One region of the Halomonas sp. WWR20 genome, then DNA from elsewhere that is predicted to be linked to it. Evidence: predicted binding sites of a transcription regulator. Region 1 holds the regulator's gene; the other holds the start of a gene.

What was found. Region 1 encodes FNR, which switches genes on or off when oxygen is low (the NO sensors DNR and NnrR bind a similar motif). Its sites were predicted from a motif close to TTGATNTANATCAA; they were not measured.
Region 2: the regulator FNR is predicted to act here: its motif matches at 5,617-5,630, upstream of ubiU (ubiquinone anaerobic biosynthesis protein UbiU).

Annotation. Positions count from the first base shown of each region.
Region 1 is NZ_JBTRHR010000005.1:291,310-300,116, forward strand. Features, by position in the region: gene budC (meso-2,3-butanediol dehydrogenase) at 1-303, shown strand, start outside; gene ttcA (tRNA 2-thiocytidine(32) synthetase TtcA) at 431-1,282, shown strand; gene ACW4DH_RS11805 (LysR family transcriptional regulator) at 1,391-2,341, shown strand; gene ACW4DH_RS11810 (hypothetical protein) at 2,459-2,752, opposite strand; gene fnr (fumarate/nitrate reduction transcriptional regulator Fnr) at 3,008-3,751, opposite strand; gene hemN (oxygen-independent coproporphyrinogen III oxidase) at 3,873-5,258, opposite strand; gene ACW4DH_RS11825 (sulfite exporter TauE/SafE family protein) at 5,329-6,105, opposite strand; gene ccoS (cbb3-type cytochrome oxidase assembly protein CcoS) at 6,105-6,368, opposite strand; gene ACW4DH_RS11835 (heavy metal translocating P-type ATPase) at 6,365-8,807, opposite strand, start outside.
Region 2 is NZ_JBTRHR010000008.1:134,279-143,085, reverse strand. Features, by position in the region: gene ACW4DH_RS15605 (metal ABC transporter permease) at 1-376, opposite strand, end outside; gene ACW4DH_RS15600 (metal ABC transporter ATP-binding protein) at 373-1,170, opposite strand; gene ACW4DH_RS15595 (metal ABC transporter solute-binding protein, Zn/Mn family) at 1,236-2,213, opposite strand; gene mntR (manganese-binding transcriptional regulator MntR) at 2,393-2,845, opposite strand; gene ubiT (ubiquinone anaerobic biosynthesis accessory factor UbiT) at 3,037-3,513, shown strand; gene ACW4DH_RS15580 (U32 family peptidase) at 3,642-4,538, opposite strand; gene ubiU (ubiquinone anaerobic biosynthesis protein UbiU) at 4,565-5,560, opposite strand; gene trhP (prephenate-dependent tRNA uridine(34) hydroxylase TrhP) at 5,721-7,064, shown strand; gene ACW4DH_RS15565 (prenyltransferase) at 7,107-7,997, opposite strand; gene ACW4DH_RS15560 (heavy metal translocating P-type ATPase) at 8,103-8,807, opposite strand, start outside.

The DNA.
Region 1 (8,807 bases):
GCCAAGGGCGCGGTGACCAACTTCACGCGGGCTCTGGCCATGGATCATGGCGCGGATGGCGTGCGCGTCAATGCCGTCTGCCCGAGCCTGACCTGGAGCGAGTTGACGAAGGACATGACGGATGACGAAACGCTGATGAACAAGTTTCAGGAGCGCAACCCCATGGGCCGCGGGGCCGAGCCCGAAGAGATCGGCGATGTGATCGCCTTCCTGGCCAGCCATGATGCGCGCTTCGTCAACGGTGTCAACCTGCCGGTTGACGGCGGGCTGTCGGCTTCCAATGGCCAACCCAAGCAGGCGTGATCGGCATGGAGTCTGGATGCGGCCGCGCTGGTCGCATTTGGAGGCGTACATCGCCTCTCAAGTACCCAGACTTCCATGTCGATGGTAGGATAGGCGCCTTTCCAGTCATCCCACCGTGTTGTATCCCATGCAAGCACTCTCCGGCAAAGACAAGCGCGAGTTCGACAAACTCCAGAAACGCCTGCGTCGTCAGGTCGGCAACGCGATCATCGACTACGGCATGATTCATGACGGCGACAAGGTCATGGTCTGCCTTTCGGGCGGCAAGGACTCCTATACCATGCTGGAGATCCTGATGAACCTGCGGCGTAACGCCCCGGTGCGTTTCGAGCTGGTGGCGGTCAATCTCGACCAGAAGCAGCCGGGGTTTCCCGAGCATGTGTTGCCCGAGTACCTCGAACGTTTGGACGTGCCCTACCATATCCTCGAGCGGGATACCTATTCGGTGGTCAAGGAGAAGACGCCCGAGGGCAAGACCACCTGCGCGTTGTGCTCAAGGTTGCGGCGCGGCTCGCTGTACGGTTTCGCCGAGGAGATCGGCGCCAACAAGGTGGCGCTTGGCCATCACCGCGAGGATATTCTCGAGACGCTGTTTCTCAACATGTTCTTCGGCGGCACTCTGAAAGCGATGCCGCCCAAGCTGCTCTCCGATGATGGCAAGAATATCGTCATCCGCCCGCTCGCCTACTGCCGCGAAGCCGATATCGCCGAGTTCGCCCGGCTCATGGAATTTCCCATCATTCCCTGCAACCTGTGCGGCTCGCAGCCCAACCTGCAGCGTCAGGTGGTCAAGGAGATGCTCGCCGACTGGGAGACAAAGCACCCCGGACGCCTGGAAACCATGTTCAAGGCGGTGACCAACGTGGCGCCATCGCAGCTTGCCGATCGTAACCTGTTCGACTTCGAGGGACTGGAGGCCAAGCAGGCGGCATTGCTGGACAGCCGCATCGAGGCATTCGACCTGCTACGTCAGGCCTAGCCAGCGTTGCAGGTCGCATAGTCAAGCCGTGTGTCGCATCGGCCGACGTCATGGTTCTGGCAGAAGGGCGCAGTAGGACGGGCAGCGGGCCGCAAGAGGATCGAAGCGATGGACAGGGCATCTCGCCTGCTGCTGTTACTCGACATCGTCGAAGCGGGCAGCTTTACCAAGGCGGCGGACCGGCGAAACGTCAATCGCTCTGTCATCTCCCGCCAGATTGGCCACCTCGAAGAGGACCTTCAGGTACGTCTGTTCAACCGTTCGACGCGTAGCCTGTCGCTGACCGATGTCGGTCGGGAAATCTACCAGCGCAGCCTGTTGCTGCGCGCGACGCTCGAGGAAACCGAAGAGGTCGCCAGTGCCTACCACGGAACTCCGAAAGGCACTCTCAAGGTGTCTTGCCCTACCCACTTCGGGCGCTTGTATGTGGACAAGGCGGTACGCATATTTCTCGAACGCTATCCCGAAACGCACGTTGAACTTCAACTTGAAGAGCGCACCGTGGATATCATCGGCGGCGGTTACGATCTTGCGATACGCTTGTTACCGCTTGAAGACTCCAACCTGATCGCACGTCCTCTCGCGCGCAATCGCCCTATCATGTGTGCCAGCCCGGCCTTTATCGAACGCTTTGGCATGCCGAAAACCATTGAGGAGTTGGCGCAACTGCCTGCGGCTATCTATTCGCGCGACGGGCTGGTGCTCGACAGCGTGCGCTATACCAATCCTCAAGGGGGCACGGAAAGGATACCGTTGTATACCCGGTTACGCTCCAATGATCCTCTGGCCGTTTACAGTACCATGCGCCACGGATTGTGTTTCGGCGTGCTGTCGAGCTTCGTATTCAATGAGGAAATCACCAAGGGGGATCTGTTGCCGTTGCTGCCTCAACTGCCCTTGATGGATTATCCCGACATCCATATCGTTTATCCCCATCGTGAATATTTGCCGCTGAAGACGGCACGCTTTGTGGACTGCCTAAAAGAAGTGGTAGGTGATCCTCCGGTCTGGGAGCGCAGCATTCCCGGCTTTGCAAGCATGTACGGGCATGGAGGCTAAGATTGCTTTGCGGGCCTGCTCGACACCCCAAAAAAACCCGCCTAAGCGGGTTTTTTACGATTATCGAGACTGCTGACGAGTAGTCCTCAATAATTCTCAAGGGCAGCCTGTTACGCCTTATTCGGCTGTCGGGCCGATATCCAGCAATGGCTCGTTGACGTCCTCGAAAGCTTGCGCAATAGCGTTACGTGGCTCCTGAGACGTCAGTGACGGCGCAAAAGTGTGCGCGGCACTGGTATGGGTGCTCATGGTACGGGCCAACGGGTTACCGACATCCGCGAACGCCAGCGCCATGGCGGCATGACGATCGTTTTCTACGAAAGTGCTTTGCGGTGCGACGGCTGCCATCGCGGTGCTGGTAGTGACGGCAAGCACCAGGGCGGAGAGCGCTGCAAATGATGTAGATCGCATGATTAGCTTCCTTAAACATGTGGATAGCCAGCAAGACGAGAAAGCTTTTGAAGCAGAACGTATTCGCGCCTTTCTGTATGAAGCTAATTATACGCTTTGAAATAATATGATAAACGCATGAAAGGGCATATCACTGTTGTCATGAATGCAACAATGTCTGGGAGGGCGGAGGGTGATGCCGTCGGCACCGAAAGAGGGGACGAAGATTGCATGCGTGACGCCGGCTAAAAAGCTGGCGCCATGGTCAAATCGTGTTTAGTGGCAACCTTCGCCTTCGGCGAGGGCGGACAGCGCATCGAGGTCCAGAACGTGGACCTCGCGGCCCTGAACGGAAACCAGGCCTTGTTGCTGAAAACGGCTCAGAATGCGACTGACGGTTTCTACCGCCAAGCCCAGATAGTTGCCGATATCGGCGCGTGACATCGACAGGCGAAAGCTGTAGGGGGAGTAGCCGCGCCGTCTGAACCGCATCGACAGGGTGGTAAAGAAGTTGGCCAGACGCTCGTCGGCGGTCTTGCGTGACAATAGGCGCATCATGCGTCGGTCATCGCGCATCTCCTTGCTCATGCTGCGGTACAGCTGATTGCGCAATTGAGGAAGCTTTTCGGAGAGCACATCCAGACGGTCGAAGGGAATCTCGCAGACCGTGGTGGTTTCAAGAGCGATGACGCTCCCTAGATACTTCTGTTCATCGATGCCATCGAGACCGACCAGCTCGCTGGGCAGGTAGAAGTTGGTCAGCTGTTCCTCACCGGTACTGTCGGTGGTGACCTGCTTGAGACTTCCGGAGCGTACGGCATATACGCTCATGAAGGGGGTCCCCTGGCGGAACAGAACTTCACCTTTCTTCAAAGGAGCGCGACGCTGAATGATGGCGTCGAACTGGCTCATGTCCTCGAGCGCCAGCGCCAACGGCAGGCATAACGAGCTCAGGCTGCACGTCTGGCAGCGTGTCTCATTCAAACGAGCGTGTCGTGATGTGGCGACCGGGCTTAGCATGATGTCCTCCAGAATTGGCGGCTAATGGACATTATGACGGAAGTCCGGAGTGGAAAAAAGCGCTGTATTCGCCGTGCAACTTTTTGTATTTTTATATTCTAAACATTAGGCGAGAATGACGTTACATATCAGGCGCTAACGGTTCAACGAAGGTTGATGCCAGATAACGTATGGCCAAGCGTCCCAGCGGCGTGACGCGCAGATGTGTGGCGTCGCGTTCGATCAAACCGTCGCGTTCGGCGTGGATCAGGCGAGACAGGATGTCTGCGAAGTACTCAGTGGCATCGACGCCGAACGTTTCACTCAGTTGGGTGAAATCCAAGGCCCCGTCACACACCAGCCGCTCGATGGCGTAGCGGCGGAGTTGTTGATCCAGACTCAGTTGCATTCCTCTGGCGACCGCCAGGTGAGAGGTATCGAGGTGGCGCTGCCACTCGTCGATAGAGGTTGCGTTCTGGGTACAGTAATTCCCGACTTGGCTGATGGCCGCGACCCCCAGCCCTATCAAGTCGCTCTCGGCCTGCGCGCTAAACCCCTGGAGGGTCCATTTGAGGCGAGCTCCTCGCTGGGCGATGGCCAAGGAGTCGTCGCGGCGGACAAAGTATCCCATACCGAGATGCTGGTAGTTCGCTGCGCCGAGCCTTTCGTGAGCGCCGCGTAGAATCGCCAGTTTTTCCTCCTCACCGGGCAAGTCGGCGCCATTGATGCGCCGTTGCAGGCGGACACGTTGCGGCTGATGGGCGTAATCATGCAGTGAAATTCGGGCTGGCATCAGCTCGATGACTTGTTCGAGTGTCGCCTGGAAGCTGCCTTGGGTCTGGTGAGGCAGACCGTGGGTCAGGTCGATATTCAGCGAGCGGAAGCCCAGACGCATGGCTTCGTCGATCAGGATCTCGACCAGTTGGCGTGGCTGGATACGGTTGATGGCGCGCTGTACCTGCGGGTTCAGATCCTGTACGCCGAGATTCAGGCGATTGAAGCCCAGCGCTTGCAGGTGGCGCAAGGTGAAGACATTGGTCTCGCGGGGATCGATATCGATGGCATAGTCGCGATCCGGCAGGCTGGAAAGCCCGAAGTGAAAGTCGAGCTGGTCGACCAGTGCGCTCATCTGATCCAGGGACAGCAACGTCGGCGTACCACCGCTCCAGTACAGTTGTGTGAGCGTGCGCGAAGGGCGCAAATGCTTGGCAAACAGCGCCATTTCCCGCTCAAGGCTCGCCAGGTAGGGGCCGGTCAGCCGTGCTGATCCGTCGAGGATGGGATAGCGGTCGCAATGGAAGCAGGCGCTGCGGCAAAACGGAACATGCACATACACGGACAGGCTGCGGCCGCTGGCGTGGCCCTGCGCAAGCGCCTCTTCCAGATCGTGCGCCGCGAAGCGGGTATCCATGAGCGCCAGCGGCGGATAAACCTCGTGGCGCGGGCCGTTAGTGAGATGGCGGTACGTCAGGACATCGCTCCAGACCGGGGCGACGAAAGTGGGACTTGGTGCTGCATCGGCGGACATGGCAGGGCATCTCGAGTAGCGCAATGCTTCTCATGCTATGCCACCGCCTGGCGCGAATGGCTGACCTGCATCAATGCATGGGTAAGTGCTGACTCTTGTGAAGCGTGCCAATAGCGGCGGCATCGTGCATGGCGGAGTTGGTCATGCTATGCGACATTCCGCCCGGCCAGAGATGCCAGAGCTGCCACATCGCGAACAGGATGATCACGCTCGCCGCCAGGGTACGAGTGGCGGGATGTCGGATCAGCGTGGCCATCTGACGTGCGGCGACACCGGTGGCGAGTAGCGCGGGCAGGGTCCCCAGGCCAAAGGCGCCCATCAGGGCCGCGGCGAGCAATGGGTCCGCTTCGGCCAAGCTCCAGGCGAGCATCGAATACACCAGCCCGCAGGGTAGCCAGCCCCAGATAGCGCCCAGCGCCATGGCCTGGGGGACTTTCACGACCGGCATCAGCCGGCGTCCGGCCGGTTCGATACGTCGCCACAAGTGCCGCCCCAGAGCCTCGATACGCGTCAGCCCTTTCCACCAATTGGCGATGTAGAGTGCCATCAGAATCAGCATGACGGCCGCCAGCACGCGTAGCGCCAGCGCGAGGGTATCCATGGCATGGCCGAGCAGACTGCCCAGCAATGCCACCAGCGTGCCGGCCAGCATATAGCTGAAGATGCGCCCCAGGTTATAGCCCAGCAACAGTCCGGTAAGACGTGCCGGGTGGCGCATGCTGGGCGGTACGGCAAAGGTCAGTGCGCTCATGATACCGCCGCACATGCCGATGCAGTGCGCCCCGCCGAAAAGGCCGAAGACGAAGGCCGCCGCCAGCGGAGGTAGCGCAAGGCCGGTAGGGTCCATCAATGCGTGTCCGTATCGCGGGACGCCCGGCCGCGCGAAGCGCACGCCGGGGAAGCGTCTTTCTCGGCAGGCGTCGTGCGCTGGGCCGCCCGGCGCCGACGTTGTTCCGGTGTCAGGTCGTTTTCATCCTCGTCGAACAGGATGCGATGCGCCGGGCCTTCCAGATCATCGAACTGTCCCGACTTCACTGCCCAGAAAAAGGCCCAGACAGCAAAGCCGAGCAGTACCAAAGACAGGGGGATCAGCAGGAAGAGAATATTCATGAAGCCGGCTCCAGGGAAGACGCCTCTGGCGAGGGCATCCGTACGCGATTGAGGCGCAGGGCATTGCCGATCACGATCAACGAACTGATGGACATTCCCAGCGCCGCCGCCCAGGGCGGTACCCAGCCGATGGCCGCCAGGGGCAGGGCACAAAGATTGTAGATCAATGCCCAGACCAGGTTCTGCCGGATCAGGCGCCGTGTCATGCGGGCCAGGATGATGGCCTCGACGATACGCCACAGACGAGGGCTCATCAACACGGCATCGGCACTGGTGCGCGCCAGGTCGGTGGCACCGTTCATGGCGATCGAAACGTCGGCACCGGCGAGGACCGGAACGTCATTGATACCATCCCCGACCATAATAACGATCTCGTTCGCCGCTTGTAGCGCCCTGATCCGGGCCAGTTTGTCTTCGGGACTGGCTCCGGCAGTCCACTCGTCCACCGCCAGGTCATCGGCCAGGGTGGCCACGGCGCTGGAACTGTCGCCGGAAAGCAATTCCACCTTGAGCCCGGCGGCCTGTAGGGCGCTGACCGTGACGCGGGCATCCTCGCGGACGGTGTCGGCAAGCTCGAACCAGGCCAGCGGAACATTGTCGCGGGCGAGCAGCAACCACTGTCCGGCAACCGGCGCGGTAGGCGGTGAACTGGAAACGGCGAAGTCGGGGCGCCCGAGCCGGTAGCGTGCGCCGTCGATCTCCCCTTCGAGTCCTTGGCCGGGAATGCTGGTCACTTGATGCGCGCGGACCTCGGAGAGACGGTATTCACGAAATGCCCGCGCGATGGGATGTTCCGAGTGTGCCTCGAGGGCGGCGGCCAATGCGCGGCATTGCGACGTTGTCAGCACGGGCGAAACCACACGACTGTTGCGCAGCCTCATGCGTCCGGTCGTCAGGGTCCCGGTCTTGTCGAAGATGACGCGGGTCGCTTGGGTCAGCGTTTCGATCGCATGGGCACGGGTGACCAATACTCCCCGCCGACGCAGTTGGCCGTGGCTGGCGGTCAGCGCGGTTGGCGTGGCCAGAGCCAGGGCGCAGGGGCAGGTGACGACCAGCACCGACAAGGTGACCCACAGCACGCGGGAAGGATCGATGAAGGCCCAGGCGATGGCCACGCCGAGCGTGACGATTAGCAGCCGCAGCACGAAGTGGTGCGCCATGCGTGATGCCATCTCGGCGATCTTGGGCCGGCTGGCGAAGGCCCGGTCGGTGAGATCGAGAATGCCGGAAACGCGGGCATCGCGTCCGGTATGCGTGACGCGCACCACCAGCGGACTTTCGACGTTGAGGCTGCTGCCGGTGACGCTATCGCCGACCTGACGGACCACGGGCAGGTATTCGCCGGTCAGCATCGACTCGTCGAGGCTCGAGCGGCCGGATTCGACGACGCCGTCCGCCGGTACGCTCTGCCCCGGGCGCACCAGGACACGATCGCCGACGACGAGCGCGCTGGCCGGCAGGATCTGTTCGTGGTCCTGCTCATCGAGACGTACCGCACTGGAGGGCAGCAGGCTCGACAGGGCATTGCCGATGTGGCCGTTGCGCCGCCGCGCGCGCATTTCAATGTAGCGGCCGAACAGCAGGAAGAAGGTGAACATGGCCACCGAGTCGAAATAGACATCGTCTGCGCCGATCAGCACCGCATAGGTACTGGCGACGTAAGCGCCGAGGATGGCGATGGACACCGGCACGTCCATGCCCAACTGACGGGTGCGAACGTCGCGCAGGGCATTCTTGAAGAAAGGTACCGCGGAAAACAGTACCACCGGCGTCGTCAGAGCGAACGACAGCCAGTGGAACAGCAAGGTGAAGTTTTCGCTGATGTCCTCCGGTGCGGAGACATATAGCGGAATCGAGAACATCATCACCTGCATCATGCCGATGGCGGCGACGATCAGGCGGCGCACGGCCTGACGCTCCTCGCGTTGCAGCTTCTGCTGGGCGAGGTCGGGCTCGTAGGGTTGCGAGGGATAGCCGATGGCGGATAGCTCGGCGAGGATACGTGAAAATTTCAGGCGCTGCGGGTCCCAGGCGACCCGGACACGGTGATGGCTCAAGTTGACGGCACTGGAGTGGATACCGTCGAGTGCATTGAGACGATGTTCGATCAGCCAGGCGCAGGCGGCGCAGGTAATGCCATCGACCGCCAGTGTGGCATTGACTCGGCCTGTCTCATCTTCGGCATGAACGAATTCCCGCTGCAGGCTGGGATCGTCGAAAACGGCCCAGGTTTCGGCCTTCGCGGCCTGACGGTCATCGGGACGCTCCGGCAACTCGGTACGAAAGCGGTAATAGCTCTCCAGGCCGCCATCGACGATGGCGTGGGCGACCGCTTCGCAACCCGGACAGCACAGCGGGTAGCGCTGCTCGTCCAGTTGAATGTACCAAGCCGCACCGGCAGCTACCGGTGCGCCGCAGTGATAACAGGCCTTCCCCGTC
Region 2 (8,807 bases), on a different contig from region 1:
CCTGGGCAGCATTGTTCATGCCTTGGATATAGGTCAGCAGTACCACGCCGAGCGCAAAGAAGGTGCTCAGGGTAATGCCCAGGCCGGCATCGGTCTTGAGACGGCTGTTACGGGTCAGCAGCAGCATCAACAATGCGGCCAGCGCGCCGGTGAGTAGCGCGCCGATCAGGATGCTGCCCATGTGCCGCGTGCCGGAGACGATGAACCCCAGGCAGACGCCGGGCAGGGCGGCATGCGACAGGGTATCGCCGAGCAGACTCTGCTTGCGCAGCACTGCGAAGCTGCCAAGCACGCCACTGATCATGCCCAGCATCGCCGCACCGATGACGACGTTCTGGAGCGTGTAATCCCCGAGCAGCTCACCGATACTGATCATGGCTTGTCGCTCATCTCGGCAGTGTCGTCATGAGATCGCAAGGTGGATTCCTCGAGCAGGGCGATCTGGCCGCCATAGGCCTTACGTAGATTGGCGGCGGTATACACGTCGCGCACCGTGCCTTGAGCAATGACCCTGACGTTGAGAATCAGCAGCCAATCGAAATAACTGCGCACTGTCTGCAAGTCGTGATGCACGACGATGACCGTCTTGCCGGCATCGCGCAGGCTGCGCAGGATGTCGACGATGGCACGTTCGGTGGTGGCATCGACGCCGGCCATGGGTTCGTCGAGAAAGTAGACCTCGGCCTGTTGTACCAGTGCCCGGGCCAGAAATACGCGCTGCTGCTGCCCACCGGAAAGCTGGCTGATCTGGCGCTGGGCGAAATCCTGCATTCCCATCATCTCGAGTGCCTGCAACGCTGCGTGCCGCTCGCGGCGTCCGGGTCGCCGCAGCCAGCCCAGATGGCCATAGAGCCCCATGGTGACCACATCCAGGGCGGTGGTGGGAAAGTCCCAGTCGACACTTGAGCGCTGAGGCACATAACCCACACGCCGACGCTGGCGGCGGTAGGGCCGTCCGAAGAGTGTGACGTGACCCGCCACGGACGGTACCAGTCCCAGGATGCTCTTGATCAGCGTGCTCTTGCCGGCGCCGTTGGGACCGACGATGGCGGCCATCACGCCGGGGGGAACATCGAAGTCGATATCCCATAGCACCGGCTTGCTGTGATAGCTCACGGTCAGGTCTTCGACATGCAGGGCGAGATTCGGCTCGTGAAGCGGCGTAGTCATGACGCAGACGTTCCTGTCCTTGGTGTTGTGAAGCCGCAGGCTTTCCCTACTGGGCTGATGCTCCGCTACGGTGACTCAAGAGTCCATTGCTCGGCCCAGGCGTTCAGCTCGTCGGGTAGGGCCGGCACATCGCCACCAAGCGCCTCGACGATATGGTGCGTATTGGCGTAGATCATGCCGATATAGGTGCCATCGGCCGTCCCCGCCTCGCCCATGGCATCGGAATAGAGCTGCCCGCCAATCGAGACGTCATGCCCCTGATCTCGGGCGGCATCGATCACGGCCTGAACGGTGCGCGGGTTGATCGTGCTCTCGACGAAAACGGCCGGGACTTGTCGCTCGACGACGGTACGAGTTATCTCACGGATATCGGCGACGCCGGTTTCGGTCTGGGTACTGATACCTTGGATGCCCACCACTTCGATAGCGTAGGCCCGACCGTAGTAACTGAAGGCATCGTGTGCCGTTACCAGGATACGGTGTGCGTCGGGAATCGTGGCGATACTCTGTTTGACCCAGGCATGCAGTGCCTGCAACTGAGCGTCGTACTGCGCGGCATTGGCCCGGATAAGCGTTGCGCAGGCGGGGCGCTGCTCGCTTAGCGTATCGGCAAGGGTAGGAATGATCCGTGACCACAGACCAACGTCCATCCACAGGTGCGGGTCTATGCCGTAGTCATCCTGAACGGTAATGAGGCTTTCGCTGTCGATCGAGGCAGGCGCTACGGCGAGCGTCGGCCTGATATGGGAGAACCGCTCGAGTACATCGCCAAGCTGGCCTTCCAGAGAATAGCCAGAATAGAGAATGATGTCGGCCTGCTGAAAGGTTCTCACATCCTTGGCGCTGGCTTGATAGAGGTGGGGATCGACGCCCGGCCCCATCACGGTCGTGACCTCTACGCATTCGCCACCAACGTGTTCGACGGCATCGCCGAGCATGCCGATCGTCACGACCGCGTTCATGGGAGATGCCTGGGCGTATGCGGCATGCGGCCCATATGCCAGTGACGCCAGTGCGCTCAACCATATCAAGCTACGTTTCATGCCGCTATCTCCCCTGGCGTCATCGCAACGCTGCATTGTATAGCATTAGCTATACTCTCGCTTATACCTTCGGCAAAAGCCCGTCACAAGTCAATTGAAGCCCGAGGCCGGGGGAATGAAGCAATGAAACGGTATCGCCGAACCATATCAAGCTACTGAGGGCAAACAGGACGAGGAGGCTAGCTTTTTTCCAGATAGCGCTGGAAGGCGGCGAGGGTTTCGCCACTGACATGATGTTCGATGCCCTCGGCGTCGATACGCGCGGTTTCGGCATCCACCCCTAACTTGCGCAGGCAGGCTTCGACGATCTGATGGCGCTGCCGGCTCACCACGGCCAGTTGTTCGCCTTCTTCGGTCAGGAGTGCGCCACGGTACGGTCGCTTGATGATCAGGCCCTCTTCGGCCAAGCGCTTGAGCATCTTGGCAACGGTGGGCTGCGCGACTCCCAGGCGGCGTGCGATATCGGTCTGTCGGGCTTCGCCCGTATCGCCGATCAGGTCGGCGATGAGCTCGACATAATCCTCGATCAGCTCGGTACGGCGTGCGTCGCGCGCCTTGCGAAACCCTTCCACGTGGCTCTCGGCTTCTATCAACGGCCCGCGGTGTGAGGCGGGGCGGGATGTGGGTTTCATGCGCGGGCGACGACCTTCGGACATTGACAGGAACGGAGCAACCATCATGCCTGTCGCGACAAACATTGCAACAAGGCATGGCATCGGCGATTCCAATGCGGTCTGGCTTGATGCGTATCAGGTATCGGTCCGGGAGCTCGATCTAGCATGACAGGCATTCCGCTCATGCCCCCTCCACCAGGAGTTGCTTCATGTTCCCTGCTACCTTGCCTCGCCTACCGGCTCCCGCTCGCCTGCTCGGCACGCTCGACTCGCTTCTGCCGGCAACGTTCAAGCGACAGTTGGTCGAGCCACTGCTCAACCGCGTCTTTGCCGAGCCCTTGGCGGAGGGCGAGTTCGACGCACTGGAGGGGCGGTGCATTGCGCTGTGCCTCGAGGACCTGGACATGTCTCTGACGCTGGGCATGCAGGAACGCCGCCTGACGGTGCTCGATTCCAAAGGGGAGGCGGTCATCCGCGGTGGCTGGCGCGAATTCCTGTGCCTGGCCACGCGTAAGGAGGACCCGGACAGCCTGTTCTTTCAGCGCCGCCTGGTGATCGAAGGCGATACCGAACTGGGACTGATGGTCAAGAACCTCCTCGATAGCCGCGAAGAGGGCGTGATTCCCGCGCAACTGGGAGAGTGGCTCTATCGTCTCGAGGCGCGCTCCCGCCGCGAGTCTCGATAGGCACGACCGGACCTGCGAGCACAGGCGGTACGACAGACGCGAGTGCTCGCTTTGGGCGAAGCGCCTTGCGCTGACGCAGCGGACCGGCGGCTATATAGCATAGCGAAACCACCGGTCCGCTGCGACGGTCATGCCGGTGGCTGGGTCAGGGCCATGCCGGGACGGCCGTGCCAGTAGCCATTGCAGACCTCGGCGTCCACCAGGGCCAGCGGGTCGCGGGGCAGCGGCTCTCCCCGGCGGGCGCAGTCGAATGCCATTACCACATCAGTCATGTCCAGGGCAGTGGGGCTCAGGCGTACCACGGCCACGCCCATTTCACGCATGGCGGGGATGTCGTGACGCAGGTCCTGGCAGGCCCCCGAAAGGGTCTGGATACCGTTCAGCGTGAAGACCTCGCAGGATTCCTGGGAGCGTAGCGGCAGACCCTGAGGGTATTGCTGGCAGACGAACTGGCAGCGATCCTTGGGCTTGTCGTGGCGCCGGGCAGTGAAACAGCGTGCCGACCAGGCCAGAGGCAAATGCCCGTAGGCGAACACTTCGCAGGGCAGCGCCAGTTCGCGCTCCTGACAGCTCTCGAGCAGGGCGGCCAGAGCCTGTCGGGACATTTCCACCGGCGCCTGCCAGCGTTGCAGGCCGGCAGCGGCCAGCACGGCAAGCGTGGCCGGGTTGTAAAGATTGAGCGATGCGCCGCCGACGAATGGCAGTCCCGCCCGGGACAGCAGTTGCAGTGCGCTCTGATCGTTGGCCTCGACCAGAAACTCGCCGTTGGCGCACAATCTGCGCAAGCTGCGCAGGTCCGCCTCGGATTCGATCAGGGTCTGCGACGACAGCACCACTTGCTTGCCGCTCTGGCTCAGCCTGCGGCCGATATCCAGCCAGTCGTCGAGCTTCATGTCGCGTCGCCGGGAGCAGACCGTCTCGCCCAGATAGACGATATCGACCGGCCAGCTGGCGACGTCGCAGTAGAAATCGGCGAGACGTTCACGCGTCCAGTAGAACAGCACCGGGCCCAGGGAAAGTTGCATGTTGCCTCCTGCTCTGTCGTATCGGGTCATTTCCAGCGACGTTCGTAGGCACCCAATGTCGTGGTGGTGCCTTCGGAAAGCTCTCCGAGTCCCGTCATCCAGGCTGGGGCGGGGCGGAAGCCTTCCGGGTCGCGTTCGAGGCTGTCCAGCGCCTGGCGCCAGATGCCGGCCACCCTGGCCACATAGGCAGGACTGCGCTGGCGGCCTTCGATCTTTACCGCGCTGATGCCCAGTGCCCTGAGTTCGGGAAGCAGGTCCAGAGTATTGAGGCTGGTGGGTTCCTCGATGGCATGGTAGGTCTCGCCATCCACCTCGAAGCGCCCCTTGCATAGCGTGGGATAGCCGGCACGTTCGTCCGCGGCATAGCGATCGATCAGAACGCCGCCCAGGCGCGATTCCAGGCCCTCGGGAGTCTCCTCCCAGCGTACGTGGGCGGCCGGCGAGCACACGCCGCGCGTGTTGGGCGATTCACCGGTCAGGTAGGAAGAGAGGTAACAGCGTCCCTCGGCCATGATGCACAAGCTGCCGAACGCGAAGACCTCCAGCTCCACCGGGCTCTGGCGGGCCAGATCGCGTACCTGGGTGAGCGACAGCACGCGCGGCAGTACGGCACGCACGATACCGAAATGCTCGTGATAGAAGCGCAGCGCCTCATGACTGGTGGCCGAGCCCTGCACCGACAGGTGCCGTGGCAGGTCGGGGTGGCGGCGGGCGGCGTAATCGAGCAGTCCCATGTCGGCCAGAATCAGCGCGTCGACACCGAGCTCCGCGGCCTGATCCACTGCGCGCGTCCACTGTTCCCAGCCATCCGGCTGGGGATAGGTATTGATGGCGCAGAATACCCGACTGCCTCGCGAATGGGCGTAGGTCACGCCTTCCCGGGCACGCTTGCCGCTGAAGTTGAGTCCGGCGAACTGGCGGGCATTGGTGGCGTTCTGGAAGCCGAAGTAGACGGCATCGGCTCCTTCGTCCACGGCGCGTTTCAGGGCGGGCAGGTTGCCCGCCGGACAGACGAGTTCCATGGGCTGCCTCCTGACTGAAAGACCGACCATGCTAGTCGACTATTTTCGGTTTCCCCTTGATGCGGATCATGGCCGTACCGTTTTTGAGCTTCCCGAGCTGGGCGTGGAAAAGGACCAAAGGCATCATGCCGCTGCTCGTCACTATCATGAGGAACCCGCCATGCCGCAGGCCCCCGAACTGCTGTCCCCCGCCGGAACATTCAAGAACATGCGCTATGCTTTTGCCTATGGGGCGGATGCCGTCTATGCCGGGCAACCGCGCTATTCGCTGCGGGTACGCAACAATGATTTCAGCCTCGATAACCTGCATCGCGGCATCGCTTACGCCCACGAACGCGGCAAGGCGTTCTACGTGGCTTCGAACATCGTTCCCCACAACAGCAAGCTCAAGACCTATCTGCACGATATGGCGCCGGTCGTCGAGGCGGGGCCGGATGCGCTGATCATGTCGGATCCGGGGTTGATCATGATGGTCCGCGAGCGCTGGCCGGAGCAGACGATCCATCTGTCGGTGCAGGCCAACGTGGTCAACCATGCCGCCGCGCGTTTCTGGCAGCGCCAGGGGATTCGTCGCATCATCCTGTCCCGGGAGCTGTCGCTGGAGGAGATCGCCGAGATCCGCCGCGAGTGTCCGGATCTGGAGCTCGAGACGTTCGTTCACGGTGCCCTGTGCATCGCCTACTCGGGGCGTTGCCTGCTGTCGGGTTATTTCAACCATCGCGACCCCAACCAGGGCACTTGCACCAATGCCTGCCGCTGGCAGTACAACACCATTGCCTCGACCACCGACGAGACCGGGGACCTGATGCCGGTCGATGTGGGGGCTGATGCGGGGAGAGCCGTGGCAGGCGAAGCGGCAGGGCAGGAGGAACGTTCGGCGCTGATCGAGGAGGGATCGCGTCCCGGCGATTACATGGCGGTCCACGAGGACGAACACGGCACCTACATCATGAACTCCAAGGATCTGCGCGCCGTGCAACACGTGACGCGACTTGCCGAAATGGGCGTGGCCTCGCTGAAGATCGAGGGTCGCACCAAGTCGCCCTATTACGTGGCGCGCACGGCCCAAGTTTACCGGCGCGCCATCGATGATGCCGTGGCGGGGCGCCCCTTCGACATGCGTCTCATGGACGAGCTCGATAACCTGGCCAACCGGGGCTACACGGAGGGCTTCTATCGCCGCCACGTGCATGACGAGTACCAGAACTACGAGCGCGGCCATTCCATCGGGGTGCACCAGCAGTTCGTCGGTGAGGCGCTCGGCTACGATGCGGACCGCGGCTGGCTGGAGATCGACGTCAAGAACCGCTTCGCCGTGGGCGAGACGCTGGAGCTGATGCTGCCGGGCGGCAACCGTCGCTTCGTCCTTGAGTCGCTTGAAAGCTCGCGCGGCGAGCGGATCGACGTAGCAGCCGGCTCGGGGCATGTGGTGCGGCTGCGTGTGCCGGGAGCCGTCATCGACCCGGCCCGGGCCGAATACGCCCTGCTGATGCGCGACCTGTAAGTCACTGTGCTAAGCAGCCGGGCTCATCGCCGTCGACAACCTTCAGGCCATGAACAGTGCGAGGTCGAGCAGCGCCAGACTGCTCAATAGTGTGGCGACATTCAGGCCCAAGGCCGGTAGCAGACGGTGCGGGGCCTGCCCGACGTGCAGCAATTGCCAGGCGACCCGCAGGGCCGCCGGCAGAGGAAGCAGGGCGATAAGCGCTGCCAGCGGAAAGATGCCGGTGATGCTTGCCGCCGCCACGCCCAGGTAAGCGCCGATCAGCAGTCCCGGGGCGATGCGCGCACAGGCCGGGATGCCCAGCACGATGGGCAGATGGCGACGCCCGACACGTCGATCAGCCTCGATGTCGGGAAACTGGTTGACCAGCAGCAATTCACTGACCAGCAGTAAGGCAACCGCTGAGGCGAGTGTCGCCGTGGCATCGATATTCCCCCCCAGCGCGAGCGTGGTCCCCAACACCATGATCGGACCGAATCCCAGGCCTGGCGCGAGCAGGCACAGCAGTGGCGAACGGGTAATCCAACGGGTATAGGTCACCACGAGCAGCAAGCCGGCCAACCCGATCGCCAGCAGACCGGGACCGCGCAGCCATAGAAAATAACTCCCGATCAGGGTGGTGACGCCAAGCATGAACAGCCCGGTAATCCCGACGCCAGGCGCCGCCAAGGGAAACGCGGGCAGCGAGCCGCTACCGCCCGAGAAGGGCGTGCGCCGTGTCTCCAGGTCGAGCCCTGAGCGGAAGTCCTCATATTCGTTGAGTAAGTTGACGGCGGCATGTGCGCATACGGCCCCCAGCAGCACCAGCAGGACATGACCCGGTGCCAAATCCTTCTGGTGCGAGGCGACGGCGATGCCTAGTAACCCGCACAGGGGGGCGAGAAGAAGGAAGTTGGGCCGCGTTGAGCGGATGACGGCCGATATGGCTTGCATGTGATGGAGAATCGCTTTTGAGTTATAGGAAATCTATTCTGATGCTAATTCAGCAGGGTGCAATGATAGGGGGCAAGGCCTTGTGCGCGCCGGCGCCAAGCCGGGCTACTTCGAGGCGTCGGGAAGATAGAGGCGCGCGGCGTTCGCCAGCACGCTGAGCGAGCTGATGGTCATGGCGGTGACTGCAATCACCGGTGGGATCGGCATCCACACTGCCAGGCTGAGCGCCAACAGATTGTAGACGATGGAAAATCCCAGGTTCTGACGCATTAGCCGGTAGGCACGCTTTGCCAGGTCGTGCGCCTCCCAGACCTGGGCGATGCCCGGCGTGAGTAGCGACACCGCGGCGATATCACGTGCCTGCTGGGTCGCGCCGGCGACACTGATTCCGGTAGTGGCGGACGCCAGCGCCAGCGTATCGTTGATACCATCGCCGACGAAGATAGACGGCCTGGGCAGGGCGTCGATCAGACGCGCCTTGGCCTCGGGCGTCAGTGCAGCGAACAGTTCCCTGTCGCGGAATCCGGCTCGGTGCCCGACAGCATGCACATTGTCATGCTGATCCCCGCTCAATAATGCCAGGGTGAAGGACGCCCGCCGAAACTGGCCAACGGTGGCTTGAGTATTCTCTGTCAGCCTTTCGTCCAGCGCCAGGATGCCCAGCCATTGCGTATTACGGGCCACGGCGACCCGCTTGCCCGTCATATCCGCGATATCGGGCAGGACCACGCCGTGTTCGGCCAGCCATGTCGGTGCGCCGACACGGAGGCATTCATCCGCTGAGAGACGCATCTCGACCCCGAACCCAGG